One region of the Pseudomonas sp. C9-3 genome, then DNA from elsewhere that is predicted to be linked to it. Evidence: riboswitches for the same ligand, from Rfam matches in the RefSeq annotation. Region 1 holds a riboswitch; each other region holds the start of a gene.

What was found. Region 1 has a riboswitch for cobalamin ahead of RS899_RS02905 (TonB-dependent receptor plug domain-containing protein). Riboswitches for the same ligand answer to the same signal wherever they lie in the genome.
Region 2: it holds a riboswitch for cobalamin, as region 1 does, so the genes downstream of both, RS899_RS00270 (TonB-dependent receptor domain-containing protein) here and RS899_RS02905 (TonB-dependent receptor plug domain-containing protein) in region 1, are expected to answer to the same signal.
Region 3: it holds a riboswitch for cobalamin, as region 1 does, so the genes downstream of both, cobG (precorrin-3B synthase) here and RS899_RS02905 (TonB-dependent receptor plug domain-containing protein) in region 1, are expected to answer to the same signal.
Region 4: it holds a riboswitch for cobalamin, as region 1 does, so the genes downstream of both, cobW (cobalamin biosynthesis protein CobW) here and RS899_RS02905 (TonB-dependent receptor plug domain-containing protein) in region 1, are expected to answer to the same signal.

Annotation. Positions count from the first base shown of each region.
Region 1 covers NZ_CP135919.1:640,603-648,046, forward strand. Annotated here, with positions in the region: gene RS899_RS02870 (M48 family metallopeptidase) at 1-1,378, opposite strand, end outside; gene RS899_RS02875 (LemA family protein) at 1,400-1,996, opposite strand; gene RS899_RS02880 (cysteine hydrolase family protein) at 2,160-2,708, opposite strand; gene RS899_RS02885 (GlxA family transcriptional regulator) at 2,810-3,808, shown strand; gene RS899_RS02890 (cupin domain-containing protein) at 3,809-4,177, opposite strand; gene RS899_RS02895 (class I SAM-dependent methyltransferase) at 4,343-5,071, shown strand; gene RS899_RS02900 (VOC family protein) at 5,132-5,560, shown strand; cobalamin riboswitch at 5,620-5,826, shown strand; gene RS899_RS02905 (TonB-dependent receptor plug domain-containing protein) at 6,074-7,444, shown strand, end outside.
Region 2 covers NZ_CP135919.1:52,394-59,837, reverse strand. Annotated here, with positions in the region: gene RS899_RS00280 (Ldh family oxidoreductase) at 1-737, opposite strand, end outside; gene dxs (1-deoxy-D-xylulose-5-phosphate synthase) at 982-2,892, shown strand; cobalamin riboswitch at 2,912-3,115, shown strand; gene RS899_RS00270 (TonB-dependent receptor domain-containing protein) at 3,205-5,061, shown strand; gene RS899_RS00265 (HAD family hydrolase) at 5,320-5,919, opposite strand; gene tesB (acyl-CoA thioesterase II) at 5,916-6,785, opposite strand; gene RS899_RS00255 (nitroreductase family protein) at 6,799-7,444, opposite strand, start outside.
Region 3 covers NZ_CP135919.1:6,615,652-6,623,095, forward strand. Annotated here, with positions in the region: gene cobJ (precorrin-3B C(17)-methyltransferase) at 1-676, opposite strand, end outside; gene RS899_RS30455 (precorrin-2 C(20)-methyltransferase) at 676-1,416, opposite strand; gene RS899_RS30460 (precorrin-8X methylmutase) at 1,416-2,042, opposite strand; gene cobG (precorrin-3B synthase) at 2,035-3,390, opposite strand; cobalamin riboswitch at 3,468-3,707, opposite strand; gene cbiE (precorrin-6y C5,15-methyltransferase (decarboxylating) subunit CbiE) at 3,775-4,986, shown strand; gene RS899_RS30475 (cobalt-precorrin-5B (C(1))-methyltransferase) at 4,989-6,086, shown strand; gene RS899_RS30480 (cobalt-precorrin-6A reductase) at 6,083-6,811, shown strand; gene RS899_RS30485 (glutathione S-transferase) at 6,950-7,444, shown strand, end outside.
Region 4 covers NZ_CP135919.1:6,625,934-6,633,377, forward strand. Annotated here, with positions in the region: gene RS899_RS30500 (3-deoxy-7-phosphoheptulonate synthase) at 1-818, shown strand, start outside; gene cobN (cobaltochelatase subunit CobN) at 1,019-4,750, opposite strand; gene cobW (cobalamin biosynthesis protein CobW) at 4,867-5,919, opposite strand; cobalamin riboswitch at 6,021-6,215, opposite strand; cobalamin riboswitch at 6,276-6,487, shown strand; gene RS899_RS30515 (CbtB domain-containing protein) at 6,594-6,779, shown strand; gene RS899_RS30520 (CbtA family protein) at 6,941-7,444, shown strand, end outside.

The DNA.
Region 1 (7,444 bases):
CGAGTTGCAGCAGCGACTCCTCCAGCAGGTCCAGTTGCAGCGCCAGGCTCAGGTTGAGGCGCTGCTTGATCGCTTCCAGCTGGCGGGCTCGCAGGCCGGGGTCGCTGTCCAGCAGCAGGCCGTAGACCAGCGCTTCGGCGCCTTCGCTGTCATGGGCGGCGCGCTGCAGGCGCTGGTCCAGGCGTTGCAGGGTGCTGCGGGCTTCCTGCAGGTGCGCGATGGTGGGTGCGCCGACGGCGGCCACTGCCACGTCCACGGCGCTGGGCTGGTACGGCTGGCCGGTGACGGCGGCGGTCCAGGCTTGCTTGTTCATCAGCGCCACGTCCAGGCGTGGTTCGAATTTCGGGTAGTTTCCGTCCCAGCCCGGATCGACGCGGCGAATACGGTCCTGCAGCGGCGGGTGGGTGTCGAACCAGCTGCTGCCCACGCCATCGCCGAAGTACATATGGCTGAATTCTGCCGCGCGCGGGGCGCTGAGCAGGGCGCCCAGCGGGTTGCCACCGATCTTCTTGAGCGCACCGGCGATAGTCGAGGGATCGCGGGTGAACTGCACGGCCGAGGCGTCGGCCAGGAACTCGCGCTGGCGGCTGACCGAGGCCTTGATCAACTGCCCGAAGAAGGTGCCGACATAGCCGAGTACGTAAAGCACCACGCCGGCGCCGATCACCAGCAGCACCACGCTGCCGCCACTGTTCTTGTCGTTGCTGCTGCTCCGGCTACTGATGCGCACGCCAGTGCTGGTCTCGCTCCAGCCGCGCAGCAGCATGCCGCCGATCAGGCCAAGCAGGAGCATGCCGTGGAGCAGGGCGGTCAGCCGGGTGTTGAGCAGCATGTCGCCGTGGTGGATGTGGCTGAACTCGTGGGCGATCACGCCCTGCAGTTCATTGCGGTCGAGCTGCTCGATGGCGCCGCGGGTAATGCCGATCACCGCGTCGCGGGGTGTCAGGCCGGCGGCGAAGGCGTTGATCGAGCCGTCTTCCAGCACATACACCGGCGGCACCGGCGAGCCGGAGGCCAGGGCCATTTCCTCGACCACGTTCAGCAACCGACGCTCGTCAGCGTTGCTGGCGCTGAGGTTGAGCAGGCGGCCGCCGAGGCTCTCGGCCACGACCTTGCCGCCCGCACTCAACTGCACCTGCTTGTACAGCGCGCCGAGGACGACCACACCGACGATCACGGCGGCCACCGACAGGTACAGCTCCGGATCGGGCAGGGAGGCGCGCGAGGTCAGGTGCAGAGCAGGCTCGCCGAGGTGACGCCAGAGCCAGCCCAGCGCCAGGCTGGTGATGGTCACCAGGCACACCACGGCGATAGTCAGCAGCAGGACCAGGCGCCCGGTCTGCTTGCGGGCGCGGTCCTGGTGTTCGAAGAAGTTCATCGCGCGTCCTGCGCCGAGGTTTTAGAAGGCGACTTTCGGCGCGGCCTGGATTGCCTTGCTGTCCTCGAACTCGAGCAGGCTGGCGTCCTTGCTGTGGCCGTAGGTGGCGGCCAGGACGTTGGCGGGGAAAGACTGGCGGTAGGTGTTGTACTCCATCACCGAGTCGTTGTAGGCCTGGCGGGCGAAGGCGACCTTGTTCTCGGTGCTCGACAGCTCCTCGCTGACCTGCTGCAGGTTCTGCGAGGCCTTGAGGTCCGGGTAGGCTTCCAGGGTCACGTTCAGGCGACCCATCGCGCCACCCAGGGCATTCTCGGCGGCGGCCAATTGCGCCATGCGGCCGGCGTCGCCCGGTTGCTCGGACGCGGCCTTTAGGCCGGCCACGGCAGCGTTGCGCGCAGCGATCACTGCTTCGAGGGTTTCGCGCTCGTGCTTGAGGTAGGCCTTGGCGGTTTCCACCAGGTTGGGGATCAGGTCGTAGCGCCGCTTGAGTTGCACCTCGATCTGCGCGAAGGCGTTCTGGTAGCGGTTGCGCAGCGCCACCAGGCGGTTGAACACACTGATCAGCAGGAAGATCACGCCAGCGATGATGGCGAGGGTAATGATCGAGGAAACGCTCATGGGATGTCCTTATCGGCAGGCGATCGAGCGTCGATAATAGCGGAAAGCCAGCTGAATGTTGGGCAACTTCTGACGTCTTGCTTCGGCAGTGCATCGGCCGTATTGCGGCGTGTTGCGAAAAAAAAAGGGCCTCCATGGAGGCCCTTTTGCCGAGCCCTGTAAATCAGCGGTTCAGATACTCGGCGACGGACACCACTTCGGCGTAGGCGAAGGCGAACGAGGCCATGTAGGCGGCATGGACCTGCGCGGCCGGCACCTTCACGCCGTTGAACTCCAGGTCCAGGGTCGCGCAGGCGTCGTGCAGCACGGTTACCGTGTAGCCGAAGTCGGCGGCGGCACGCACCACGCCGTCCACGCACATGTGGCTCATGTGACCGACAACGACCACGGAGTCGACGCCGTGCTGGTCGAGGATGGCCTTGAGGTCGGTGTCGCGGAACGAGTTGACGAAGTGCTTCAGGACCACCGGCTCGCCGGGCAGGTTGGCGACCTTGCCGTGGATTTTCGCGCCGTCGCTGCCGGGGGCGAAGAACGGGGCGTCGGCGCTTTCGAACTCGTGGCGTACGTGCACCACCAGGTCACCGCGCTCGCGGAAGGCGGCGAGTACCTTGGCGGCCTGGTCGGCGGCCGGATCGATGCCGACCAGCGGCCACTTGCCGGAGGGGAAGTAGTCGTTCTGGATATCCACTAGGATGAGCGCTTGCTTGGCCATTTCCGAATTCCTTTTGAGTGGTGAGGAAGTGGGACCAGTATGGTTCGCCGCTCGCCGAGCGGGGATCAGGTGGAACGACAATAACAGGGGGAAAACTGACAATGGCTGTGGAACGGAGCGTCGTCGAGATCGGGTTGCTGCTCTATCCCGGTGTGCAGACGGCGGCCCTGCACGGGTTGACCGATCTCTTCGCGGTGGCGGAGCGCATCGCCGGCGAAGAGGCCGGCGCTCAGCTGCCGGCACTGCGCGTCAGCCATTGGTCCGGGGAGGCCGGCAGCGAACCGCATCGTGTCTTCGATACGCATCCCGGCGCTGACAGCCGCCTGGTCGCGGTGCTGGTGCCGCCGTCACTGTTCGGCCTGCCCGACGCCGCGCCGCTGCGCAACCTCACCGACTGGCTTGCTGCGCGCCACGGCGAGGGCGCCATCGTCGGCTCGGTTTGCATCGGCGGGCTGCTGGTAGCCGAAGCCGGGCTGCTCGACGGCCGTAGCGCCACCGCTCACTGGAGCGGTGCCGAAGCCTTTGCCAAGCGTTTCCCGCGCGTACGCCTGGAGCCGCACAAGCCCATGGTCGACGATGGCGACCTGATCACCTCCGCCGGCCTGATGGCCTGGTCGGAGCTGGGCCTGCGGATCGTCGACCGCCTGCTCGGCCCGAGCATCGCCAGCCGCACCGCACGCTTCATGGTGGTGGAGCACAGCGACAGCGCCCAGCAGTGCGGCAGCAACTTCGCGCCGCTGCTGGGGCATGGCGACGCCGCGATCCTCAAGGTCCAGCACTGGCTGCAGGGCAATGGCGCGGTGGACGTCAGCCTCGCCGCCATGGCCGCCCAGGCCGGGCTGGAAGAGCGCACCTTCCTGCGCCGCTTCCGCGCCGCCACCGGGCTCAAGCCCACCGAGTACTGCCAGCACCTGCGCGTGGGCAAGGCGCGGGAGCTGCTGGAGTTCACCAACGGCACGGTGGACCACATCGCCTATACGGTCGGCTACCTCGATCCGGGCTCGTTCCGCAGCACCTTCCGCAAGATCACCGGGATGGCGCCGAGTGATTACCGCAAGCGCTTTGGGGCAAAAGCGACGGAAGTGCCCGTCAAGAGCTGATCAAATCCACCGATCATTCTCCGCCGTCCGCTCGCCGCCCTGATCCCCGGTATTCAGCACGCCGCGCGGTTCGATCAGCATCACCTGCACTTCCTGCTCGGCATACGGCTTGTGCTCCACGCCGCGCGGTACCACGTAAAGCTCGCCGGCGCGCAGGGTCAGCGGGCCGTCGCGGAAGTCGATGCGCAGTTCGCCGTCGAGCACGATGAAGGTTTCGTCGGTGTCTGCGTGGCTGTGCCAGACGAAGTCGCCGTGCAGCTTCACCACCTTGAACTGGTAGTCGTTCATCTCGGCGATCACCCGTGGTTGCCAGGTTTCGGTAATGCGGCCGAGCTTGTCCTGCAGGTTGATCGGTTGGCGTTGGGTCACGGTGTTTCCTCCTGGGGATCTTTCTCCCGAAACTACGGCGGGCCCGGCGGGCGGTCTTGCAGGAAATTGCGCTTCGATCGCCCCTGCATTGACCTGATCGGGTTGCCGGCCCCGTCCCTGGCGCAGACAATCGACCCTTGGTCCGTCAGAAAGGAGTGCCGATCCATGGCGCAGAACATCTACGACAATCCCGAATTCTTCGCGGGCTACGCCCAGCTGCCACGTTCGCAGCACGGCCTGGACGGCGCGCCGGAGTGGGCCTCGCTGCGCTCGCTGTTGCCGCCGCTGGAAGGCTTGGACGTGGTCGACCTCGGGTGCGGTTATGGCTGGTTCAGCCGTTACGCCGCGGAGCAGGGCGCGCGCACGGTGAGCGGACTGGACGTCTCGCAGAAGATGCTTGACCACGCGCGGGCGAACACCGACGCCGCGCAGGTGAGCTACTTCCATGCCGACCTCGACCAACTCGAACTGCCCACCGCGGCCTTCGACCTCGCCTACAGCTCGCTGACCCTGCATTACCTCGCAGACCTGCCGCATTTCTTCCGCAACGTACACGATGCGCTGCGCCCCGGCGGCAGCCTGGTGTTCTCCATCGAACACCCGATCTACATGGCCTCGCTCAAGCCGGGCTGGGTCGTCGATGGCGATGGTCGCCGCTGCTGGCCGGTGGATCACTACCAGGACGAAGGCGAGCGCCGCACCGACTGGCTCGCCAAGGGCGTGATCAAGCAGCACCGTACACTGGGCAGCATCCTGAATGCGGTCATTGGCGCGGGGCTGACGTTGCGCCACGTCGAGGATTGGGGCCCGAGCGCCGGGCAGGTGCAGGCCAATCCGGTACTGGCCGAAGAACGCGAGCGGCCGATGTTGCTGCTGGTCGCCGCGCAGCGCTGAAGAGCGAAAAACGGCCGACTATGCTCAGAGCATTGCGCCCGTCCTGCCCCGGAGATCGCCATGTCCCAGCCCGCCTCCGTCGTCCGCCCCAGCGTCATTCCCTGCCTGCGCTACCGCGATGCGCCCCAGGCCATCGACTGGCTGTGCGCCACCTTCGGCTTCCAGCGGCAACTGGTCGTTGCCGATGACCACGGCGGAATCGCCCACGCGCAGCTGGCGCTGGCTGACGGCAGCGGCCTGGTGATGCTCGGCTCGTTGCACGACAACGAGTACGGCCGCCTGATGCGCCAGCCCGACGAGATCGGCGGCTGCACCCAGAGCATCTACGTGGTGGTGAAGGATGCCGAAGCGCTGTACCGCGCAGCGGTGGATGGCGGCGCGCAGATCGTCATCGACATCAAGGACGAAGACTACGGCGGCCAGGGCTTCACCTGTCGTGATCCGGAAGGGCATATCTGGAGCTTCGGCACCTACGATCCCTGGCACTGACGCCGCCCTGCAACATCCTGCGCAAGCCCCGAGCTTGACGCTTTCCCATCGCAAGTGTTGATATGCGCCCCGTTTCAGGTGCCCCCCGCCGCCGTGCGTGGGGTGAAACGGGAAGCCGGTGCGTCGCCTTCGTGCGATCAGTCCGGCGCTGCCCCCGCAACGGTAAGCGAGCGGAGCATCCACTAGGCCACTGTGCGCAAGCATGGGAAGGCGGATGCCCCAGGACCCTCGCAAGCCCGGAGACCGGCCTGGAACCTGTTTGGCAAACCCGCGGTGGGCGGGCGTGAGCCGGTTCCCGGGGCGCGCTCGTTCCGGGTGTCGCTGCGCCGCCTGCGAAATCCCGATTTCGAGGCGATCACCTTGTATTCTCCTGCTTCCAACTCCCGGCGCGCCTTGCGCTGGACTCCCGTTCTCTCCCTCTGTGCCCTGAGTTCGCAGCTTGTGGCGGCTCCCCTCGACTTGGCGGATGAAATCGTCAGCGCGCCTTCCGTGGAGTCCACGACGGTGGCCGACATGGCTCGCTACGGCAGCAAGCTGGAGGTCATCGACCGCGAGCAGATCGAGCGCGCCGGCCCCAGTGCCGACATCACCCGCGTGCTGCAGATGTACGTGCCCGGCCTGTTCGTCGCGCCGAAGAATGGCCCGTTCGACTACGGCACCTACTCGCTGCTGGGCGGGCGCAACGACGACACGCTGATCCTGCTGGATGGCGTGCGCCTGAACAATCGCCTCTACGGCGGCATCTACATCGATACCCTGCCGACCACTGCGGTGGAGCGCATCGAGGTGCTCAAGGGCGGCCAGGGCCTGCTGTTCGGCACCCAGGCGGTGTCCGGGTTGATCAATATCGTCACCCGCAGCGCGCGTTCGCGCGAGGCGTCCGGTGAGGTCAACCTGGGCCTGGATACGTTCAAGGGCCGCAGCGGCGATGCCCGCGCCGAGAAGATCGTGCAGAACGGCCTGGGCGACCTCGGCCTGATGGCCTATGTCAGCCACAACCGCTCCGACGGCTACCAGCCGTACCGCGACCGTGACATGACTGACACCGTCAGCGACAAGCGCCGCTCCTATGACGTCAACGTGTTCGGCGCCAAGGCCATCCAGGCCATCGGCGATGCCTCGCGGCTGGAGCTGTTCTACCAGTACGCCGACGCCGAGCTGGACTTCGCCCGGCCGACATCGAACCACCACACCAGCAACAACCGCGTGCAACAGATCGCCACGGCGACCTTCCAGCAGAGCGTCAACGACGACTTCAGCTGGTTCGCCAAGACCCACATCAACGACTGGGATACCCGCTACGACCGCGTCTACAACCTGCAGGGCGGCGGCACCCAGGTGCTCAATCACAATGACTACTGGGGCTTTACCGACTGGGGGGCGCAGCTCGAAGGCAAGGCCAGGTTCGGTGGCGGTCACGAGCTGGTCTTCGGGAGCGACAACCAGTGGTACAAGGGCCAGGACGATGTGCTGATCATCGACAACGACAAGGCCGAGTCCCATGCGCTGTACGCCCAGCTGCGCCCGCGCATCGACGCGCTGCCCGACTGGCACCCGAGCCTGGGCGTGCGCCGCGAGGAAATCTCCGGCGGCGAAGGCGCCACGGTGTGGATGCTGACCTCGCTCTATGACCTAACCCAGCAACTCAAGCTGCGCGGCCAGTTCGGCACGGCCTTCAAGTTGCCCACTGCCGAGCAGCTGTTCGTCAACGAGCCGGGCGACGAAGTCGGCAATCGTGACCTCAAGCCCGAGCGCAGTCGCAACGCCGAGCTGGGCCTGGATTACACCGGCGAGCTGTTCGACCAGCCGTGGAGCGGCAGCGTCACCCTGTTCCGCCGCGAGATCACCGACCTGATCACCCTCGCGGGCGATCAATGGGTGAAC
Region 2 (7,444 bases), 590 kb from region 1:
AGGTCGCCGATCAGCGGGCCGGCGATCAGCTCGACCATGGTCGCCAGCGCCGAGCCCTTGTGCCCGCCAAAGGTGAGCATGGCGCCGTCGAGCACGGCACTTGCGTCAGTGCTGGGGTTGCCCTGCGCATCGATCCCCCAGCCCAGCGGAATCGACTTGCCCTCGCGCTCGTGCAGCTGGATTTCACCACGCGCCACGACCGTGGTGGCGAAGTCGAAGACATAGGGGTTCTGCCCGGCGCGCGGCCAGCCGAAGGCGATGGGATTGGTGCCGAACAATGGCCGCGTCCCACCGTCCGGCGCCACATAGGCCTGGGCCGGAGTGACGGCCAGGGCCACGAGGCCGTGGGTGACGATGCGCTCGATCTCCACCCACAGTGCCGAAAAGTGCACGCAATGGTTGACCGCCATCGCCGCAATGCCCTGGCTGCGCGCCTTTTCGACCAGCTTCGGCAGGCCGAGATCGAAGGCGCACTGCGAGAAGCCGCCCTTGGCGTCCACCCGCACCAGCGCCGGCGCCGGTTCCGATAGCTCTGGCACAGCGTCCAGCGAGACCTTGCCGGCGCGCGCCGTATGGATGCAACCGAGCAGGCGCCAAACACCGTGGGACGTGCAGCCATCGCGCTCGCCGGCCATCACAGTGTCGGTCACACCCTGCACATGGGGCTCGCTGAAACCGTGGCGACGCAGGATCGCCTCGGACAATTCGCGCAGTTCTTCCAGGCTCAGTCGGGTCACGCCATCCTCCTCGATTGCTACAAAAGGCTGCGGCAAACCGCCGCCGGTCGGTCATCGTGCCTACAGTGGCGCCTGGCGCCGGGGCTGGCTTGCCTGCAATCGGCAAGGGCGACGACGATTTCAGCACAGCCGACGGCCGAATCCCGACCATCCGGTCGTCCAAAGGATTGGCCCCACGTTGCTTGGGCCAATCCGGAGCTTCGGGTAAACTTCCGCATCTTTGCCTCTCATAACGATCAGCCTGATGCCCACGACGTTCCACGAGATTCCCCGCGAGCGCCCCGCCACGCCTCTGCTCGACCGCGCCAGCACGCCGGTCGAGCTGCGCCGGCTGGGGGAAGCGGAGCTGCTGACCCTCGCTGACGAACTGCGCCAGTACCTGCTGTACAGCGTCGGCCAGACCGGCGGCCACTTCGGCGCTGGCCTGGGCGTCATCGAGCTGACGGTCGCCCTGCACTACGTCTTCGACACCCCGGACGACCGCCTGGTGTGGGACGTCGGCCACCAGGCCTACCCGCACAAGATCCTCACCGGTCGCCGCGAGCGCATGGGCAGCCTGCGCCAGAAGGACGGCCTGGCCGCCTTCCCGCGCCGCTCGGAGAGCGAGTACGACACCTTCGGCGTCGGCCACTCCAGCACCTCCATCAGCGCCGCCCTGGGCATGGCCATCGCCGCGCGCATGCAGGGCTCCAACCGCAAGTCGGTGGCAGTGATCGGTGACGGCGCGCTGACCGCCGGCATGGCCTTCGAGGCGCTCAACCACGCGTCGGAAGTGAAGGCCGACATGCTGGTGATCCTCAACGACAACGACATGTCGATCTCCAACAATGTCGGCGGCCTGTCCAACTACCTGGCCAAGATCCTCTCCAGCCGCACCTACAGCAGCATGCGCGAAGGCAGCAAGAAGGTGCTCTCGCGCCTGCCCGGCGCCTGGGAGATCGCCCGCCGCACCGAGGAATACGCCAAGGGCATGCTGGTCCCCGGCACGCTCTTCGAAGAGCTGGGCTGGAACTACATCGGCCCCATCGACGGCCACGACCTGCCGACCCTGATCGCCACCCTGCGCAACATGCGTGACCTCAAGGGCCCGCAGTTCCTGCACGTGGTGACGAAGAAGGGCAAGGGCTTCGGCCCGGCCGAGATCGACCCGATCGGCTACCACGCCATCACCAAGCTCGAACCCGAGGGCGCCCCCGCCCATGCCGTGCCGAAGAAGGCGGGCGGGCCGAAATACTCCAGCGTATTCGGCCAGTGGCTGTGCGACATGGCTGCCCAGGACCCGCGCCTGGTCGGCATCACCCCGGCGATGAAGGAAGGCTCCGACCTGGTGGCCTTCGCCGACAAGTTCCCGGATCGCTACTTCGACGTCGCCATCGCCGAACAGCACGCCGTAACCCTGGCGGCCGGCATGGCCTGCGACGGCGCCAAGCCGGTGGTGGCGATCTACTCCACCTTCCTGCAGCGCGGCTACGACCAGTTGATCCACGACGTCGCGGTGCAGAACCTCGACGTGCTGTTCGCCATCGACCGCGCCGGCCTGGTGGGCGAGGACGGCCCGACCCACGCCGGCAGCTTCGACCTCTCCTACCTGCGCTGCATCCCCGGCATGCTGGTGATGACCCCCAGTGACGAGAACGAACTGCGCAAGCTGCTCACCACCGGCCATCACTTCGAAGGCCCGGCGGCGGTACGCTACCCGCGCGGCACCGGCCCGAACGCCGCCATCGAAGCCGAGCTGGCACCGGTGGAAATCGGCAAGGGCGTGGTGCGCCGCGAAGGCAAGGCCGGCAAGGTCGCCTTCCTGGTGTTCGGCGTGCAGCTGGCCGAGGCACTGAAAGTCGCCGAACAGTTCGACGCCACGGTCGCCGACATGCGCTTCGTCAAGCCGCTGGACGAGGAACTGGTGCGCCAGCTGGCCGCCAGCCACGAGTTGCTGGTGACCATCGAGGAGAACTCGGTGATGGGTGGCGCCGGCGCCGCCGTCAGCGAATTCCTCGCCCGCGAGAATATCCAGCAGCCGATCCTGCACCTGGGCCTGCCGGACTACTACGTCGAGCATGCCAAGCCTGCGCAGATGCTGGCGGAGTGCGGTCTGGACGCTGCCGGCATCGAAGCCGCGCTACGTGCGCGCCTGCACGTCCTCGGCGACCGCTGAGCACATCCCTCGTCCTGAGTATTGCCAGCCACGGGCGCACCTACTAAGGTGCGCCCGTTTTCGTTCGAGGTAACGGGAAGCAGGTGAAAGACCTGCGCTGCCCCCGCAACGGTAACCGACGCACTCCCCCAGGGAGCGCAGCATCGCCATGGCCACTGCTCTTGTGGGAAGGCGGCGATGTGACGTCGGCAGCCCGGAGACCGCCCTCGACACGCCCCGACAGGTGTTGCGGAGGGCCGCACCGTCAAGTGCGGCCTGCCGCCCTTGCCACGCCCTCCTCGAAAGTCATCCGCCCGCTTTTGAGGACGCTCCATGAAACTGACCCGACTCGCCCTGGCCACCAGCCTGCTGCCCGGCCTGGCGTTCGCCGCCGACGACATCTACCGGCTCTCCGACCAGGTGATCACCTCCGCGCGCCAGGCCCAGCCGCGCGCCGAAGCCACCTCGGCCAACAGCGTGTTCACCCGCGCCGACATCGAGCGCCTGCAGGTGCGCAGCGTCCCTGACCTGCTCGCCCGTGTACCCGGCGTGCAGATGGGTAGCTCCGGCGGCGTGGTCTCGTACTCCGTGCGCGGCACCAGCACCGCGCAGACCCTGGTGCTGGTGGACGGCCAGCGCATCGCCTCGGCCAGCAGCGGCATTGCCCGCCTGGACTACCTGAGCATCGATAGCATCGAGCGCGTCGAAGTGACCCGTGGCCCGCGCTCGGCGCTGTACGGCGCCGACGCCATTGGCGGCGTCATCCAGATCTTCACCCGCCGCGGCGAAGCCGGCCTGCACCCGGAAGTCCGCCTGGCCGCCGGCAGCCACGACACCTTCGAGCGTAGCCTGAGCCTCTCCGGCGGCAACGAGCAGACCCGCTACAACCTCGGCGGCAGCCTGGACGAGAGCCAGGGCTGGGACCGCACCAGCGACAACGTCGGCGCCGACAACGACCACGACGCCCAGCGCAACAAGGCCGTGCACCTGAACCTGGACCATCGCTTCAGCGACGACTGGAAGGCCGGCCTGAACCTCAACGATCAGCGCGGCAAGAACGAGTACGACGACGCCTACAACTTCGAGCCGGGCTCGCCCCGCGACGAATTCCGCGTCAGCAGCTACAGCGCCTATCTCGACGGCCAGATCACCAACATGTGGAACAGCCGCCTGGAGCTGGGCCGCAGCTTCGACCGCAACAAGGCCGTGGGCGCGGCCGACAGCTGGAACAATGGCACGCTGGAAACCACCCGCCACTCGGCGAGCTGGATCAACCGACTGCAACTGGACGAGTCCAATCAACTGGCCCTGGGCGCCGACTGGTACGAAGACAAGGTCGACGGCAGCACCGACTTCGCCGAGGACCAGCGCAGCAACCGCGCCTTCTTCGCCCAGCACAGCTTCAAGGGCGACAACTTCGGCACCGAGCTGGGCATCCGCCACGACAACAACCAGGCCTACGGCAGCCAGAACAGCTGGAACGCCGCCTTCAGCCTGCCGGTCGGCGACAACCAGACCTGGATCGCCAGCTACGGCGAAGGCTTCCGCGCACCGACCTTCAGCGACCTCTACTACCCCGGCGCGAGCAATCCGGACCTGAAGGCCGAGACCTCGAAGACCTACGAGCTGCAATGGCGCGGCGACATCGAAGGCACGCACCTGGAAGCCTCGCTGTACCGCACCGAGGTCGACGACCTGATCGCCTGGGACAGCACCAGCAACCAGCCGGAGAACATCAACAAGGCGCGCATCAATGGCTTCGAGGCCAGCGTTGCCCGCGAAGTACTGGGCTGGCAGACCGCGCTCGGCCTGAGTCTGATCGACCCGCGCGACCGCGACACCGGCCACACCCTGCCCTACCGTGCCCGCCGCACCCTGAGCCTGGATCTGGATCGCCAGTTCGGCGCGTTCGGCGTCGGCGGCACCTGGCGCGCGGTCAGCCAGCGCTACGACGACGCGGCCAACACCCGCGAACTCTCCGGCTACGGCGTGCTCGACCTGCGCACCAGTTGGCTGGCCAGCGACGAAGTCCGCTTCGACCTGAAGCTGGATAACGCCCTGGACCGCGACTACACCCTCGGCGACTACCTGCGCCCGACCAGCCCGAGCGACTACATGGGCGAGGCCCGCCCCTACCGCGAACCAGGCCGTACCGCACTGCTGGCGGTAACCTGGACGCCGGAGCTGTAAGAAAAGCGGCCTGGCGGCCCCTCACCCTAACCCTCTCCCGGAGGGAGAGGGAACTGACCTGGCGTCCGGCGAACGCCGTGCCCCCCGGCAACGCCGAACGGCCCCCTCTCCCTTTGGGAGAGGGCTGGGGTGAGGGGAGGAGCCCCAGCACCGATGCCAATCAGGCCACCATAGGAGCGGATTCATCCGCGATGCCCAATCGCGCACGGGCAGACATCCACGGCGGCCCGGTGCAGGAGCCCGCTCGCAAGCAGCGGATTAAACCAGTACCCCCGCCATCCGCCCCAGCTCCGCGCAGTCCTGCGCGTGCCAGTCGGTCAGCTCGGGCCAGGGATTCTCAGCAAGATTCACCAGCGCACTGTGCGCCCCAGCCGCACGCGCGCAGTCGAGGTCGAAGCGGTAGTCGCCGACCATCAGCATCTTCTGCGGCGCCACGTCCCAGCGCGCGGCCAGGCGCAGCAGGCCATCCGGGCTTGGCTTGGGGTCGGCCTCGCCACGACCGAGAACATCCTCGGTCAGGAAGCAGTCACCAATACCGATGGCCGCCAGCGTGATCAGCGCCAGCTCGTGGGCATTGCGCGTCAGGATGCCCAGGCGGTAGCCCGCAGCATGCAGCGCACGCACCAGTTCCACCGCACCCGGCGCCGCTTTGGACGCCACCGCCAGCTCGCGCTCGTGCTCCAGCAGCCAGGCGTGCTTGGCCGCTGCCTCATCCTCCGGCAGCGCGGCCAGGTGGGTGAGGATGTCGTGCTCCTGGGGAATCCCCAGCGCGCGCTTGATCGCCGGAAAATCGTGCACCGCCAGGGTCAGGGTGCCGTCCATGTCGAACACCCAATGACGGATATCCCCAAGCCTCATGCCCAGTCCTCGCGGCGGCGGATCAGGCCCTCCTGGGTCGAGGAAGCGACCAGCTGGCCATCACGGTTGAAGATGCTGCCGCGCACGAAGCCACGGCCATTGCCGGCCCAGGGGCTGTCGATCGCATAGAGCAGCCACTCGTCCGCGCGCAGGTCGCGGTGGAACCACACGGAATGGTCGATGGTGGCGACCTGCATGTCCTTCTGCCACACCGAGCGGCCGTGGGGCAGCAGCGAGGTGGTGAGGAAGCCGAAGTCCGAGGCATAGGCGAGGATGTACTTGTGCAGCGCCGGCACGTCCGGCAGCTTGCCGTCGGCGCGCAGCCAGAGGTACTTGATCGGCTCGCCGACCTCGGGGTCGTAAGGGTCGTTCTCGGTCACCGGGCGGATTTCGATGGGCTTGGGATAGAGCAGCTTGTCGCGAATGCGCTCGGGGAACTGCGCGGCGCTGCGCTTCTTGAGCTCCTGATCGGTCGGCAGGTTCTCCGGGCCGACCACCTCGGGCATGGTGATCTGGTGCTCGAAGCCTTCCTCGTCGGTCTGGAACGAGGTGCTCAGGGCGAAGATCGGCTGGCCCTTCTGGATCGCGGTGACGCGGCGGGTGCTGAAGGTGCCGCCGTCGCGCACGCGGTCGACCTGGTAGACGACCGGCTTGCTGGCGTCGCCCGGACGCAGGAAGTAGCCGTGCATCGAGTGCACATGGCGCTCCGGGTCGACGGTCTGGCTGGCCGCCGACAGCGCCTGGCCGAGTACCTGCCCGCCGTAGAGCTGGCGGAACCCGAGGTCCTGGCTCGTGCCGCGGAACAGGTTCTCTTCGATCTGTTCCAGGCTCAGCAGAGCCACCAGGTTGTCCAGGATCTGGGTCATGCGCGTTGTTTCCTCAATTGCGGTCTTGCTGAAGTGGGAGTCGGCGTGGCGACGGATAAGCGGGAAGGCTGGTGAGCCGTTCATCCCAGACCGCGCGGCCAATGGTGAAATGATAGAGGCTGACCGGGCAGTCCGGACCCCCTTCCAGCAGTTGGTGTACTGCCGGATCGAAATAGCAGCCGATGCCGGTGCCCGACAGGCCCGCCGCTTCGGCTTCCAGGTAGAGCAGTTGGCCGACCTGCCCGGCTTCCCAGTACAGGCGCGGATAAGTCCAGGCGCCCACGGTCAGCACGGTGCCGAGGTCGGCGAGCATGGCGAAGGCGACGCAACCGTCGCTGGCGATGTCCTGCCCACAGGACAGGAACGCCGACAGCCCGCGTGCATCACCGGACAACAGGCGGTACAGCGGCACACCGCTCTCCGCCACCGGCTGCCACAGGTAGTCCTCGCGCAACCCCCCCGCCTCGCGACCACTGCGGCCCAGCCAGTACAGGCCCGGCTCCAGGCCCTGGACGCGGTGGACGAACAGCAGCAGGTCGACACGCGCCGGCTCGCCGGTGCAAGCGAACGGCACGGGCGAGCGCTCCGGCATCAAGCGCTGCAGCCAGGCATACAGCAGTTCGGCGCGAATGCCGCTGCGGCCATCCATGGACTGCGCG
Region 3 (7,444 bases), 690 kb from region 1:
GGCCCTGGTGGATGCGCTCAGGCAGATGCGAATCCACCAGCGTGACGTGAGCCAGCACGACGCGCGGATGGATGCGCAGTTCGTTGTGTGCGATGCCAGCGGCACCCGCATCGATGCGCAAGGTGTGCGCGGCGTCTTCGGCCAGCGGCAGGTCCAGCTTGTCCAGCCAGGGGGCGTCGCCTTCGATGCGCAGCGTGTCGCCGCCCAGCAGGTCGGAGACGAAGCGTTTGCCCTGCTCGATGTCCGCCAGCGCATAGCCTTGCGGCGGATCGAGCAGGCAGGCGCCGAATCGCAGCTCGCCGCTGGTGGTGATGGCTGGCGCCACCTCCAGTGCGGCGGCGATTTCGCGGGCGATGCTATTCACCCCGCCGAGCCCGCCGAGCAGTGGCACCACGGCGCTGCCGTCTTCGGCGACGGCCAGCACCGGCGGTTCGGCGCCCTTCTCCACGAGCAGCGGGGCAAGGGTACGGATGACGATGCCGGCGGCGCACAGGGCGATGATCGGGGTGTCGTCGCGGTAGAGCTGGCGCAGGGTATCGCCGAAGTTCGCGTACGACTCGTCGGCGCCTTCAACACGGTCCATCAGACCCATCACGCGCGCCTGTGGATAAACCTTCTGCAGGCGCCGGGCAGTGGCCAGTGCGCCCTGGCCGAGAATGACGATAGCGGTGCGCATCAGCCGTTCCACCGCTGGCCGGGGATGACGATCATCGAGAAGTAGGGCGACGCCATCGGGTCCACGGCATCCAGCGCGACGATGCGCTGCTCGCGCATGGTCGCGCGTTCGACGTAGTGTGCGCCGCCGTCGCGGCCCAACTCGCGCAGCACGCTGCGGACCTTGTCGAAATTGCGGCCGAGCTTCATCACCACGGCTGCGTCGGCGTCGGCCAGGCGGCGCTTGAGTTCGTCTTCCGGCAACACGCCGGAGAGCACCGAGAGGCTCTGGTTGCGGTACACCAGTGGCACGCCGAGCACGGCCGCACTGCCGAGCATCGAGCAGACGCCGGGTACGACTTCGGTGTCATACCGATCCGAAAGGCGGTCGTGCAGGTACATGTAGGAGCCGTAGAAAAAGGGATCGCCCTCGCAGATCACCGCGACGTCACGGCCGGCGTCCAGATGCTCGGCCACCTGAGCGGCGGCGGTGTCGTAGAAGTCGCTGATCACGCCTTCGTAGGTCAGCGGCGGTTCCAGCTTTTCGGTGGTCACCGGATACACCAGCGGCAGGCGTTGCTGCTCATCGAGCAGGTGCTCCTCGATGATGGCGAAGGCGTTGCCGCCCTGGCCCGCGTGGTGCTTGGCCTTGGCCACGAAGTAGCCGATCACCGGGGACGCGCGCAGCAGGCGCAGCGCCTTGAGGGTCAGCAGTTCCGGGTCGCCCGGGCCGACGCCCAGGCCGATCAGGCGGCCGGCCATCACTCCACCTCCGTGGCGAGTGCGTTCACCGCCGCGGCCGCCATCGCGCTGCCGCCACGACGGCCGCGGACGATCACGTAGGGCACGCCGCGGCTGTCGGCGGCCAGGGCGTCCTTGGACTCCATGGCGCCGACGAAGCCCACCGGGAAGCCGAGGATCAGTGCCGGTTTCGGTGCGCCGGCGTCGAGCATTTCCAGCAGGTAGAAGAGGGCGGTCGGCGCGTTGCCGATCACCACCACGGCGCCTTCGAGGTGCTCGCGCCAGTGCTCCAGGGCCACCGCCGAGCGGGTGTTGCCCAGCTCGCGGGCGAGCGTCGGGACGTCCGGATCGTTGAGCGTGCAGATCACCTCGTTGTGTGCCGGCAGGCGCGCGCGGGTGATGCCCTCGGCGACCATCCGCGCATCGCAGAGGATCGGCGCGCCCGCGGCCAGCGCCGCGCGGCCGATGGCACCGGCGCCTGCGGAGAAGCGCAGGTCCTGCACCACGTCGACCATGCCGCAGGCGTGGATCACGCGCACGGCCAGTTTCTCCAGGTCGGCCGGGATGCCGGTGAGGTCGGCTTCGGCGCGGATGGTGGCGAAGGATTGGCGATAGATCGCCTGGCCGTCGCGAATGTAATCAAGCATCGGGTTGGGCTCCGGGTGCGGCCAGCAGGTCGCCGGCGGCATCGAGGGAAAGGTTGCGCGCCAGCGGCTGGCCGAAGCCGGCCACGCCATCGGCGCGACGGAACAGGTCATAGCGGCCGTCGGCGACGGCCAGCAGGGTGTAGGGGGCGACGTGGGCGGCGGCGCAGGAGCGCGGGCAGCCGCACAGGTGGACGCCAGCTGGCGGCGCGTGGCGAAGGCGTTCGGCCAGGCGAAAGGCATCGGCCTTGGTATCGGCCAGCCCGCGCGCGCAGCCGCTGGAGCCACTGCACGCGACGATGCGCGACAGCGGCTGCGCAGCGTCGATCACCAGGCCGAGGCCGCCCAGTGCGCCGAGTGCAACGGCGGCATCCACCTGGGCCACATCCGGCAGGATCAGGCTTTGCCAGGGTGTCAGCCGCAGCTGCCCGCCGCTGAAGCGCTCGGCGAGATCGGCGAGGCCGAACAGTGTGGCGCTGTCGAGGCGGCCGAGGACGAATCCCGCGCCGACCATGGTGCTTTCTGGCTGGCGCTGAGGCTGAATCCCTAGATGGCCGAAAGCCTGCGCTGCAGGGCGACGCCAGTTATCCACCGCGGGTCCGAGTTGCAGCGCAAAGGGCAGGCGTTGCTGCAGGCGCTCCAGCAGCACTTCGTCGCCGAGCATTTCGCGCAGGTGGCGCATGCGCGTCTGGCCGTCGCCGGCGAGGTCGAGGAACAGCTGCAGCAAGGTTTCCACCAGCAGCGGCACCTGCTCGGCGCTGACGGCGGCAAGGGCGGGGCGATCCGTCTCGTTCCGTGGCGGACAACCGGCCAGGCCGAAGGCGAACAGCGGTGCTGCGTCGTCAGACATCGCCGACAGCCAGAGATCGTTGGGGTGCGCCAGCATTGCCAGGGCTTCGCCACCGTCCAGCTGGATGCCGAACTTGGGCGACAGGCCATGGAAGCGCGGGGTGCGCTCCAGCAGGTCGAGCAGTTGGCGGGCCAGCGGAGCCGCGTCGAAAGCCGTGGCGGCGTCGAGGCCGAGCGCCGGGCTGACCAGCAGATTGCGCACATCATCCGACGCCAGTTCACGTGGGCCGAGGCCGGCGGCCAACAGTTCATGGCTCAGCGCATTTTCAGCGCCGGCATGCACGCCGCGAATCTGCAGGTTGGCGCGGTTGGTCGCCTCCAGCACGCCGTCGGCATGTCGTTCGGCAGCCAGGGCGATGGCGCGCGCGGCGTTGGCGTCCAGTTGCCCACAGGGCAGCTTGATGCGGCAGATGCCGCCATCGCGGGAGGCCACGATGCGCAGCAGGCCGGGGCAAGCATGCGGGCGGACGGGCAGAGCGGATGTGTCTTGCACTGAGGTCACCAGGGCTGGGTCGCGGTGACCTGCGAATCCCCACAGGGGACTTCACGACACCGATACACCCCGCTCGATGTCTGCACACGCGACTGGTTTCGTCGGCAGGTCTCCTGGCTGGCAGGTCCTCATCCAGCGCGGCCTTCCCGGTTGCCCAGTGGCCTGGCCGGCGGCACGGAACGCTGTCCCGTGGCGCCGCATTGCGCGGACTCGCTGCTTACAGTTGCGGGGGCAGCCACGGCTTAACCGTGTTCCCTCTTCGGCTCCCGGAAACCTCACCGATAGGGGCGAAGCGTCCTACGAGCACCGACGAAGCGGGTATTATGCCTGCTTTGCCCGAAGGCAGGAAAAGCCTGCCCGTCGGATCGATCGTCGCACTCTCGAGGAATTTTCATGACGCCCTGGCTGACCATCGTCGGCATCGGCGAGGACGGTTACGCCGGCCTCGGCAAGGCCGCGCGCCGTGCCCTGCTCGCCGCCAGCGAAGTGATCGGCGCGCCGCGCCAGCTGGAGCTGCTGCCGCACTGTCTGCGCGCCAACCGCCAGGCCTGGCCGAGCCCGTTCAGCCTGGAGCCGGTGCTGCGCCGGCGCGGCGAACCGACCTGCGTGCTGGCCAGCGGCGACCCGATGTGGTTCGGCGTCGGCGCAAGCCTGGCCCGCCAGGTTCCGGCCGAGGAAATGCGCGTGCTTTGCGCTCCGTCCTCCGCCTCGCTGGCTGCCGCGCGGATGGGCTGGGCATTGCAGGACTGCACGCTGTTGTCGCTGGTGGCGCGTCCATTGGCCGCACTCAACGCCCAGATCCACGACGGTGTGAAGCTGTTGATCCTCAGCAATGACGGCGACAGTCCTGCGGCCGTTGCTGCGCTGTTGCGCGAGCGAGGGTTTGCTGCGAGCCGGCTCAGCGTGCTGGAGCACCTGGGTGGCGACCACGAACGACGCATCGATGGTCTGGCGAATGACTGGTCGCTGGCGCAGGCGGCTGCGCTGAATCTGCTGGCGGTGCAGTGCATCGCAGGTGAAGACGCGCAGCGCCTGCCGCTCACGGTCGGCCTGCGCGACGATGACTATCGCCACGACGGTCAGTTGACCAAGCGCGATGTACGCGCCGTGACCCTGGCGCGGCTGGCGCCGAAACCGGGCGAGCTGCTCTGGGATGTCGGCGCCGGTTGCGGCTCCATCGGCATCGAATGGATGCGCGCGCATCCGAGCTGCCGCACGCTGGCCATCGAAGCCAACGAAGGGCGCCAGGAGCACATCCGCTTCAACCGCGACGCCCTCGGCGTACCAACGCTGCAACTGGTCTGCGGCGCCGCGCCGGAAGCGCTGCAGGGGCTGGAGCGCCCGGATGCGATCTTCGTCGGCGGCGGCGTGACCCTGCCCGGCGTATTCGAACAGTGCTGGGAGCAGCTCAAGCCCGGCGGCCGTCTGGTGGCCAACGCCGTCACCCTGCAGAGCGAATCCATGCTGCTGAGCTGGCGCGCGCGCATCGGCGGTGAGCTGACCCGCCTGTCGGTGTCCCAGGCTCAGCCGCTGGGTGGCTTCGACACCTGGCGCGCGGCGCTGCCGATCACTTTGCTGGAAGTCTGGAAGCCGCTGGCCGAGTGAGCATGCGCGAAGAAACCCCGGAGCAGCCACGCCCGCTGCGCAGCGGCTACACCACCGGCAGTTGTGCTACGGCCACCAGCCTCGCGGCAGCGCGCCTGCTGCTCACCGGTGAAGCGCTGGATGCCGCGCAGATCGCCCTGCCCAAGGCGCGCTGCGCGACCCTGCGCCTGGAGTTCTGCCGGCTTACTGCTGAAGGTGCCGAAGCCGGCACCCTGAAGGACGCCGGCGACGACCCGGACGTGACCCATGGCGCGCTGGTATTCGCCCGTGTCGTGCTGAGCGATGAGCCGGGTGTGCGCTTTCATGCCGGGGACGGTGTCGGCACGGTGACCAAACCCGGCCTGGTGCTGGCGGTGGGCGAGCCGGCGATCAACCCGGTGCCGCGGCAGATGATGCGTGACAACCTTGCCGCGCTGGCGACCGAGTGTGGCTATGCCGGCGGCTTCGAGGTGACGATCCATATCGAGGGCGGCGCCGAGCTGGCGCAGAAGACCATGAACCCGCGCCTGGGCATCCTCGGCGGTCTGTCGATCCTCGGCACCACCGGCATCGTCCGGCCATTCTCCTGCTCGGCCTACATCGCCTCGATCCAACAGGGCATCGACGTCGCCCGCGCCAACGGCTTCCGTCATCTTGCCGCTTGTACCGGCAACGCCAGCGAGGACGCCATGCGCCGTCGCTACGGTTTCGACGACACCGCGCTGATCGAGATGGGCGACTTCGCCGGTGCCGCGCTCAAGCACCTGCGCAAGGTGCCGGTGGAGCGCTTCAGCGTCTGCGGCGGCTTCGGCAAGATCAGCAAGCTCGCCGCCGGCCACATGGACCTGCACAGCCGCCACTCCAGCATCGACCTGCCGCAACTGGCCGAGTGGGGCGCGGGGATCGGGGCTTCGGCAGACCTGCAGCAACGCATGCGCGAGGCCAACACCAGCCAGCAGGCGCTGGCGCTGTGCCGCGCCGAGGGTATCGCCCTGGGCGATGCGGTGTGCGCCCGCGCGCTGGCCTTCGCCCGGCGTATCGTGCCCGTTGAAGTAACGCTGGAAGTCTTCGCCATCGACCGCCAGGGCAACCTGGTGGGCGAGGCGCTGGAGGTGAGATGAAACGGGTCCTGCTGCTGGGCGGAATCGGTGAGGCGCTGGCTATTGCGCGACGGCTGGGACCGCAGCATCTCTACAGCCTGGCCGGCCTGGGCAAGGTGCCGGACGACCTCGCCTGCGAAGTGCGCGTGGGTGGCTACGGTGGCGCCGAAGGCCTGGCCGGATTCATCCGCGAACAGGGCTTCGACCTCCTGCTCGATGCGACCCATCCCTATGCTGCGCAGATCAGCGCCAACGCCGCGCATGCTGCGGAGCTGGCCGGTGTGCCGTGCTGGGCGCTGCGGCGGCCCGGCTGGCAGTCGGGTGCTGGCGATGATTGGCGCGAGGTCGCCGATTGGCCTGGGTTGATCGGCGCACTGAAAGAATTTCGCCGTCCGCTGTTCACCCTGGGTCGTGAGCCGCTGGAACACCTCGATGAAATTCCCGCCCACCAGCACTGGACGGTGCGCTGTCTGCAAAACCTCCCAGGCAATGCGCGCGCCGAAGTACTGGGCGCCCGCGGACCGTTCACCCTGGAGGGCGAACGCGAGCTGTTCGCGCGGTTGGGTACCGATGTGCTGATCAGCAAGAACAGCGGCAGCCAGGCCACCGAGCCGAAGCTGCAGGTCGCCCGCGAGCGGGGCATGCCGGTACTGATTCTGGCGCGCCCGGCGCTGCCGCTCGTGGCGCGGGAGTTCGACAGCGTTGAGTCGCTGTGGGCGGCGCTGGAACGCCTGCTGGCGGAATGAGGGAACGCATCGAACGGGGAGCGTTCACAGCGTCGTCATGGTTCGCGAGCAGGCTCGCTCCTGCAGAACCGTCATGAAGCTTCTCCGGTGGCCGGCGCGCCTCTATGCTGGGCCCCGGTTTTCACAGGGAGTGACACCATGCTGCGAATCCTCGGCCGCGCTTCATCGATCAACGTGCGCAAGGTGCTCTGGACCTGCGCCGAACTGAACCTGCCGTACGAACGGGAGGACTGGGGCTCGGGCTTTCGCTCCACGGCTTCGGCTGAATTCATCGCACTCAACCCCAATGCCATGGTGCCGGTGCTTGTCGACGGCGACTTCGTGCTCTGGGAGTCCAACGCCATCTGCAGCTATCTCGCCAGCCAGTATCCGCTCGATGAACTGCTGCCCAACTCGCCCTGCGAGCGCGCGCTGGTGGAGCAATGGATGGGGTGGCAGGCCACCGAGCTGAACAATGCCTGGCGCTATGTATTCATGGCCCGTGTGCGCAACAGCCCCAGCCATACCGACGAATCCGCCATCGCCCTGAGCGAGGCGCAGTGGAACCATTGCATGTCCCTGCTGGACCGGCAGCTGGAGCGCACCGGTGCCTTCGTCACCGGCGCCTGCTTCAGCCTTGCCGACGTCGTCCTT
Region 4 (7,444 bases), 680 kb from region 1:
TCGCCGAACTCGCCCCGCAAGTGAGCGACCAGTTGCTGCTGGTGATGCGCGCCTACGTCGAGAAACCGCGTACCACCATCGGCTGGAAAGGCCTGGTCTACGACCCGCAGCTGGACGGCAGCGGCGATATGGCCGGCGGCCTGGAACTGTCGCGCCGGCTGATGCTGGGCATGCTCGAACGCGGCCTGCCGGTCGCCACCGAACTGCTGCAACCGCTGGTGGCCGGCTACTTCGACGACCTGCTGGGCTGGGCCGCCATTGGTGCGCGCACCAGCGAATCGCAGGTGCACCGCGAGATGGTCAGTGGTCTCGATCTGCCGGTGGGCTTCAAGAACGGCACCGATGGCAGCATCGGCATCGCCACCGACGCCATGCGCTCGGCGGCGCACCCGCACCAGCACTTCGGCATCGACGCGCAGGGCCGCCCGTCGTTGGTGCAGACCCAGGGCAACCCGGACACCCATCTGGTGCTGCGCGGCGGCCACGCCGGGCCGAACTTCGATGCGGCCAGCGTGCAGCAGATTCGCCAGGGGCTGGAAAAGCTCGGCCTCGATCCGAGCATCATGGTCGATTGCAGCCACGCCAACAGCGGCAAGGACCCGCTGCGCCAGCCGGCGGTGCTGGACAGCGTGCTTGACCAGCGCCTGGCCGGCGACGGCTCGCTGCGTGGTGTGATGCTGGAGAGTCACCTGTTCGACGGCTGCCAGCCGCTGTCCGGCGAGCTGCGCTACGGCGTGTCGATCACTGATGGTTGCCTCGGCTGGAGCGGTACCGAGGCGTTGTTGCTGAACGCGGCCGAGCGCCTGCGTCGCAGCTGAGGCATTCCTGTAGGAGCGAGCTTGCTCGCGAACGAGTTTCCCGGCCGCTTCGAAGCTGGGCGGGTTCGCGAGCAAGCTCGCTCCTACAGGTCAATGCGCCACTCCGCACTTGTGTAAGAGGGGACTTCGTCCGCGATGGTATCCGGCGCGCGGCAATCCTATCGCGGACGGAGTCCGCCCCCACGCCAGCTGGGAATCCCTCACTGCTCTTCGCTATCCACCAGCAGGTTCTCCAGCACCTCTCGGTATTCCCCCGGCTCTTCCCACAACCCGCGCTGCTGCGCCTCCACCAGGCGTTCGGCGATGTCGCGCAGGGCTTCGGGGTTGTGCTGGCGGATGAACTCGCGGGTGTCGTCGTCCAGCAGGTAGGCGTCGGCCAGCAGGCGGTATTGGTGGTCGTCGACCAGTTCGCTGGTGGCGTCGAAGGCGAACAGGTAGTCCACCGTCGCTGCCAGTTCGAAGGCGCCTTTGTAGCCGTGGCGCTTCATCCCGGCGATCCATTTCGGGTTCACCGCACGGGAACGCACCACGCGGCCGAGTTCTTCCTTGAGGGTACGGATGCGCGGGTCGTCCGGCTGGCTGTGGTCGCCGTGGTAGCTGGAAAGTGATTGCCCCTGGATGACCTCGGCGGCGGCCAGCATGCCGCCCTGGAACTGGTAGTAGTCGTTGGAATCGAGGATGTCGTGCTCGCGGTTGTCCTGGTTGTGCAGCACCGCCTGCAGGCCGGACAGGCGCTGGGCGAAGCGCTCGCGCGCCGGGGTGCCGTCATCGCCGGCACCGTAGGCGTAGCCGCCCCAGTTCAGGTAGGCCTCGGCGAGGTCGGCGCGGCTGTCCCACTGGCGCGACTCAATCACGCCCTGCACGCCGGCACCGTACGCGCCGGGTTGCGCACCGAAGATGCGCCAGCCGGCCTGGCGGCGGGCTTCGTCGCTTTCCAGGCCCTCGCTGAGCAGGCGTGCCTGATCGGCACGCACCCGGGCGGCCAGCGGGTTCAGGTCGTCCGGCTCGTCCAGCGCGGCGACCGCCTGCACGGCGGCGTCGAACAGGCGGATCAGGTTGGCGAAGGCATCGCGGAAGAAGCCGGATACCCGTAGCGTTACGTCCACCCGTGGGCGGTCGAGCAGGCTGATCGGCAGGATCTCGAAATCCTCCACGCGCTGGCTGCCGGCCTGCCACACCGGGCGCACGCCGAGCAGCGCGAGCGCCTGGGCGATATCGTCGCCGCCGGTGCGCATGGTCGCCGTGCCCCACACCGACAGGCCGAGCTGGCGCAGGTGGTCGCCGTGGTCCTGCAGGTGGCGTTCGAGCAGGCGGCTGGCGGATTGGAAGCCGAGGCGGAAGGCGGTGGGCGTGGGCAGGTTACGCACGTCCACGGTGAAGAAGTTGCGCCCGGTGGGCAGCACGTCGACCCGCCCGCGGCTGGGCGCGCCGCTGGGGCCGGGCGGAACGAAGCGGCCGGCGAGGCCGGCGAGCAGATGGCCGATCTCGCTGGCGCCGCAGGCGTCGAGGGTTGGCGCGATCTGCTGGTGCAGTTGCGCGAGGACCGCCGCGCTGGCGTCTCCGGGCGCGCTGGCCGAGCCATCGATCAGGCGCAGGGCGAACAGCTCCAGGCGCTCGCGGGTGTCGCCATTGCTGCGCCAGGGTTCGTCACTGACGGCGGTCAGCACATCAGGGCGCGGACCTTCCCACGGCTCGGCGAAGGCTTCCTCCAGCGGATCGCGGCCGAGCTTCAGGTCTTCGCTCAGCGCCCGCAGCAGGCTGGCGTTGCCGCCGCGTCCGTCGCCGCGTGGAATGCGCACCAGCGACAGCAGTGTGTCACGGCGCAGTTCGCCCACTGGCGATTCGCCGAACACATGCAGGCCATCGCGAATCTGTGATTCCTTGAGGTCGCACAGGTAGGCGTCCAGTTGCGGCAGCCAGCTTTCCGGGTCGTCGCTCAACTGCAAGCCCAGCTCGCGGTCCAGCGAGGTGTCGCGCACCAGCGTGAGGATGTCGCCGCGCAGTTCGTTGGCGCGGCGCGGGTCGAGCAGGGAGGCGTCGTAGTACTCGTCGGCCAGGCGTTCGAGGTCGCGCAGCGGGCCGTAGTTTTCCGCACGGGTCAGCGGCGGCATCAGGTGGTCGATGATCACCGCCTGGGCGCGGCGCTTGGCCTGGGCACCTTCGCCGGGGTCGTTGACGATGAACGGGTAGAGGTTCGGCAGCGGGCCGAGGATCGCGTCCGGCCAGCACTCCTCGGAGAGACCGACGCCCTTGCCCGGCAGCCATTCCAGATTGCCGTGCTTGCCGACGTGGACCAATGCGTCGGCGCCGAACACTTCGCGCAGCCAGAAGTAGAAGGCGAGGTAGCCGTGGGGCGGCACCAGCGACGGATCGTGGTAGATCGCCGCCGCGTCCAACTGGTAGCCGCGCGCCGGCTGGATGCCGACGAAGCCGAGGCCGAAGCGCAGGCCGGCGACCATCATCCGGCCGCTGCGGAACATCGGGTCCTGCTGAGGCTCGCCCCAGCGTTCGCGCACGGCTTGCTGGTTGACCTCGGGCAGGCGGGCGAAGCAGGCGAGGTAGTCGTCCAGCGCCAGGCTCTGCGCGCAGGGCCGCAGGTCGAGGCTGTCGAGATCGTTGCTGACGCCGCCGAGCAGGCTGTGGATCAGCGCGGTGCCGGACTCGGGCAGGCCGGCGACGGGATAGCCCTGGGCCTCCAGCGCCCGGAGGATATTCAGCGCGGCGGCTGGCGTATCGAGGCCCACGCCATTGCCGATGCGGCCGTCGCGGGTCGGGTAGTTCGCCAGGATCAGCGCCACGCGCTTGTCGGCATTGGCCTTGCGCGCCAGCAGCATCCAGCGCCGCGCCAGTTCAGCGACGAAATCCATGCCCGGCCAGTGCGGCAGGTAGCAGACCACGTCGCTCTGGCTGCGCTCGCTGCGCCAGGCCAGGCCCTTGAAGCTGATCGGCCGGGTGATGAGGCGGCCATCCAGCTCCGGCAGCGCGATGTGCATGGCCAGGTCGCGGGGGCCGAGGCCCTGCGGGTTGGCGCGCCAGAGGTCGAGGTTGTCCAGTGAGCAGATGGCTTGCAGCACCGGCACGTCGCGCTGGAACGGCCGGTCCTGCGGCGCTTCCGGGTTCGATTGGGCGAAACCCGTGGTGTTGATGATCAGTTCGGCGTCGGCGCTATCGAGCAGGTTTTCCACCGCTTCCAGGCACGCAGCTTCCTTGAGGCTGGCGACGGCGATGGGTAGCGGATTGATGCCCTGGGCCTGCAGGCGTTCGCAGAAGGTATCGATGAAGCCGGTATTCGCCGCCTGCAGGTGCGTGCGATAGAACAGCAAGGCGGCCACCGGGCACTCCGGGTGCCAGTCGGCCTGCCAGCGGGCGAGGTCGCAACTGCCGGTCTGCGGGTGATACAGCGCGACGCGCGGCAGCGTCTGCGGTTCGCTCCACGGGTAGTCGCGTTGCAGATGGCGCGTGGCGAGACAGGCGAAGAACTGCCGGGCATTGTCCAGGCCGCCCTGGCGCAGGTACTGCCACAGGCGCTCGGCGTCCAGCGCGGGCACATTGCACAGCGCGGTCAGTTCGGGGTCGGGCTTGTCGTCGCCGGGTACGGCGATCAGCGTGATGCCGCGCTCGGCCAGCGCCGCCAGTTGCTCCATGCCGTAGCGCCAGTAGCCGACGCCACCGTGCACGGAGATCAGGATGACCTTGGCGTGCTGCAGTACCTCGTCGACGTAGAGGTCCACCGAGGCGTGGTTCTGCAGTTGCATGGGGTTGGCCAGGCGCAGGCTCGGGTAGTCCTCCGGCAGCTCGCGGGCGGCCTCGGCGAGCAGCGCCAGGTGCGAATCGCCGCTGCAGAGAATCACCAGGTCGGCAGGCGTCTGGGCCAGGTCGGCGATGCCGTCGTCGGGGACGAAGCCGCCGGGTTGGGTGCGCAGCAGGTGCATGGGCTTGCTCGATGGTGGCTCTTCGTAGGAGCGAGCTTGCTCGCGAACATCGCCCCGCTGCGGGGTTGGTTCGCGAGCAAGGACTAGGCGTCCCCCTCGCTCCTACAAAAACAGTGTTACGCCAGGGCGGTACGCAGCTCGTTGGCGATGGTGGCCTGGTCCAGCTCCTGGCCGATCACCACCAGGCGCGTGCTACGGGTTTCATCGCTGCGCCAGGCGCGGTCGAAGTGTTTGTCGAAGCGCTTGCCGACGCCCTGCACCAGCAGGCGCATGGGCTTGCTGGGAATGGCGACGAAGCCCTTGATGCGCAGCACGGCATGGCGCTCGACCAGCGCGTTCAGTGCGTCGAGCAGGGCGCGTTCCTCCACTTCCGGCAGGTCGACGTGGAAGGAGTCGAACTCGTCGTGGTCGTGGTCTTCATGGCCTTCGTGGTCGTGATGCGTGGGGCGGCTGTCGATGTGCAGCTCGGCCTCGGCATTCAGACCCAGCAGGACGGAGAGCGGCAGCTGGCCGGAGTTGGCTTCGACGATCTTCACCGCTGGCGGCAGCTCCTCGGCGACTTCGGCGCGGACGCGGGCGAGCGCGTCGGCGTCGAGCAGGTCGGCCTTGTTCAGCACCACCAGGTCGGCGCTGGCGAGTTGGTCTTCGAAGAGTTCGTGCAGCGGCGATTCGTGGTCCAGGTTCGGATCCTGCTTGCGCTGCTCGTCCACCTGCTCGGGATGGGCGGCAAAGGTGCCGGCGGCCACGGCCGGGCTGTCGACCACGGTGATCACCGCGTCAACGGTGCAGGCGTTGCGGATTTCCGGCCACTGGAAGGCTTGCACCAGCGGCTTGGGCAGGGCCAGGCCCGAGGTCTCGATGAGAATCTGATCGAGGTCGCCACGGCGCGCCACCAGCTCGCGCATCACCGGGAAGAATTCTTCCTGCACGGTGCAGCACAGGCAGCCGTTGGCCAGCTCGAAGACGCGGCCGACCGCTTCTTCTTCGCTGCAACCGATGGAGCACTGCTTGAGGATTTCGCCGTCGATCCCCAGCTCGCCGAATTCGTTGACGATCACCGCGATGCGGCGACCTTCGGCGTTATCCAGCATGTGGCGGAGCAGGGTGGTCTTCCCGGCGCCAAGGAAGCCGGTGACGATGGTGACGGGGAGTTTGGCCAGGGTCTTCATGCGCGCCTCGTGAGCAGGATGCGGTGCGAGAGGGCGGATGAAGGGCGCGCGCGCGGGTTCGCCGCGCAACGAAGGTCGCCACCGGATCACCCCGCCCGGTTGTCGTGATACTGCTCGAGGCAGGTCTCCTGGCTCACAGCCCTCTTGAGTTCTCTCGCCTTCCCGCCGTGGCCGGCAGTGGCTCGTGAAAGAACAGGCTGTTCACAGTTGCGGGGGCAGCCGTGGCGCATCCGAAGATTTCCACGTTCCCTCTTAGCTCCGGCCAGCGCCGGAGAACCTCGAAGGGAGGAAGGCTACGCAGCGACGGCGGGGCGGTCAATCGCCGGGGATCGGTTGACGCTTGCAGGGCTTCGTGGTCAGCTAGCGCGGTTTCAGGTGTCTCGCGCCACGCGCGCGAGGTGAAACGGGAAGCCGGTGCGTCCGCAAGGACCAGTCCGGCGCTGCCCCCGCAACGGTAAGCGATCGTAGGGTCATCAGTAGCCACTGTGCTCCGGCATGGGAAGGTTGACCCGCTTGGCCACTGGCCGACATCGCAAGCCCGGAGACCGGCCTGGAATTCTTCGTTTTTGGCAAACCCGCGGTGGGCGGGCGCAGGCCGTGGCGCGGCCGTTCCGGCGCGTTCGAATGCGTTCAACCTCTGCGTTCTCTTACTTTGATTTCCAGAGGGAACGTTCATGTCCAGCAGCACCCTGACGCACGCGTCGAGCACTTCCATCCCCCTTTCCAAGCGCATCAGCCTGGCCGTTGGCGCCAGCCTGCTCGGTGCGCTGCTGGTGTATTTCGCCGGCTTCTCGCACATCGATGCGGTGCACAACGCCGCCCACGATACTCGTCACAGTGCGGGCTTCCCCTGCCACTGACGCTGTTCTGAGTCCAATCGGCTGCGCGTCGGCCAGGCAGCGTTGGAGAATCGTCGTGGACTGCTCATTGACTACAGTCAACTCTGCGTCCCCGGCCCTCCGCCTTGCCTGGCTCTAGCTCGCTCGATTTGAGAGTTCGGAGAAGGAAAAGGAAAGAGCAAATGATCAAACGTATCGCCCAGACCGCCGGTTTCGCCGGTCTGATCGCGGCGCTGGTGCTGACTGTGGTCCAGTTGCTGTGGGTATCCCCGCTGATCCTCAAGGCGGAAACCTACGAGAAAGCCGAACCGGCTGCCGCGCTGGTCGAAGAAAACCACGAGCACGCCCATGAACACGCTGCAGGCGCAGCGGCCGCTCACGAGCACGACGCGGAAGCCTGGGAGCCGGAAGACGGCTGGCAGCGCATCCTCTCCACCACTGGCGGCAACCTGGTGGTCGCGGTGGGCTTCGCCCTGATGCTGGCTGGCCTGTTCACCCTGCGTGCGCCGGGCAAGACCTCCGAAGGCCTGCTCTGGGGCCTGGCCGGTTTCGCCGTGTTCACCCTGGCGCCGTCCCTTGGCCTGCCGCCGGAGGTGCCCGGCACCGCCGCTGCCGATCTGACCCTGCGCCAGACCTGGTGGATCGGCACCGCCGCTGCCACCGCTGGCGGCCTTGCGCTGCTGGTG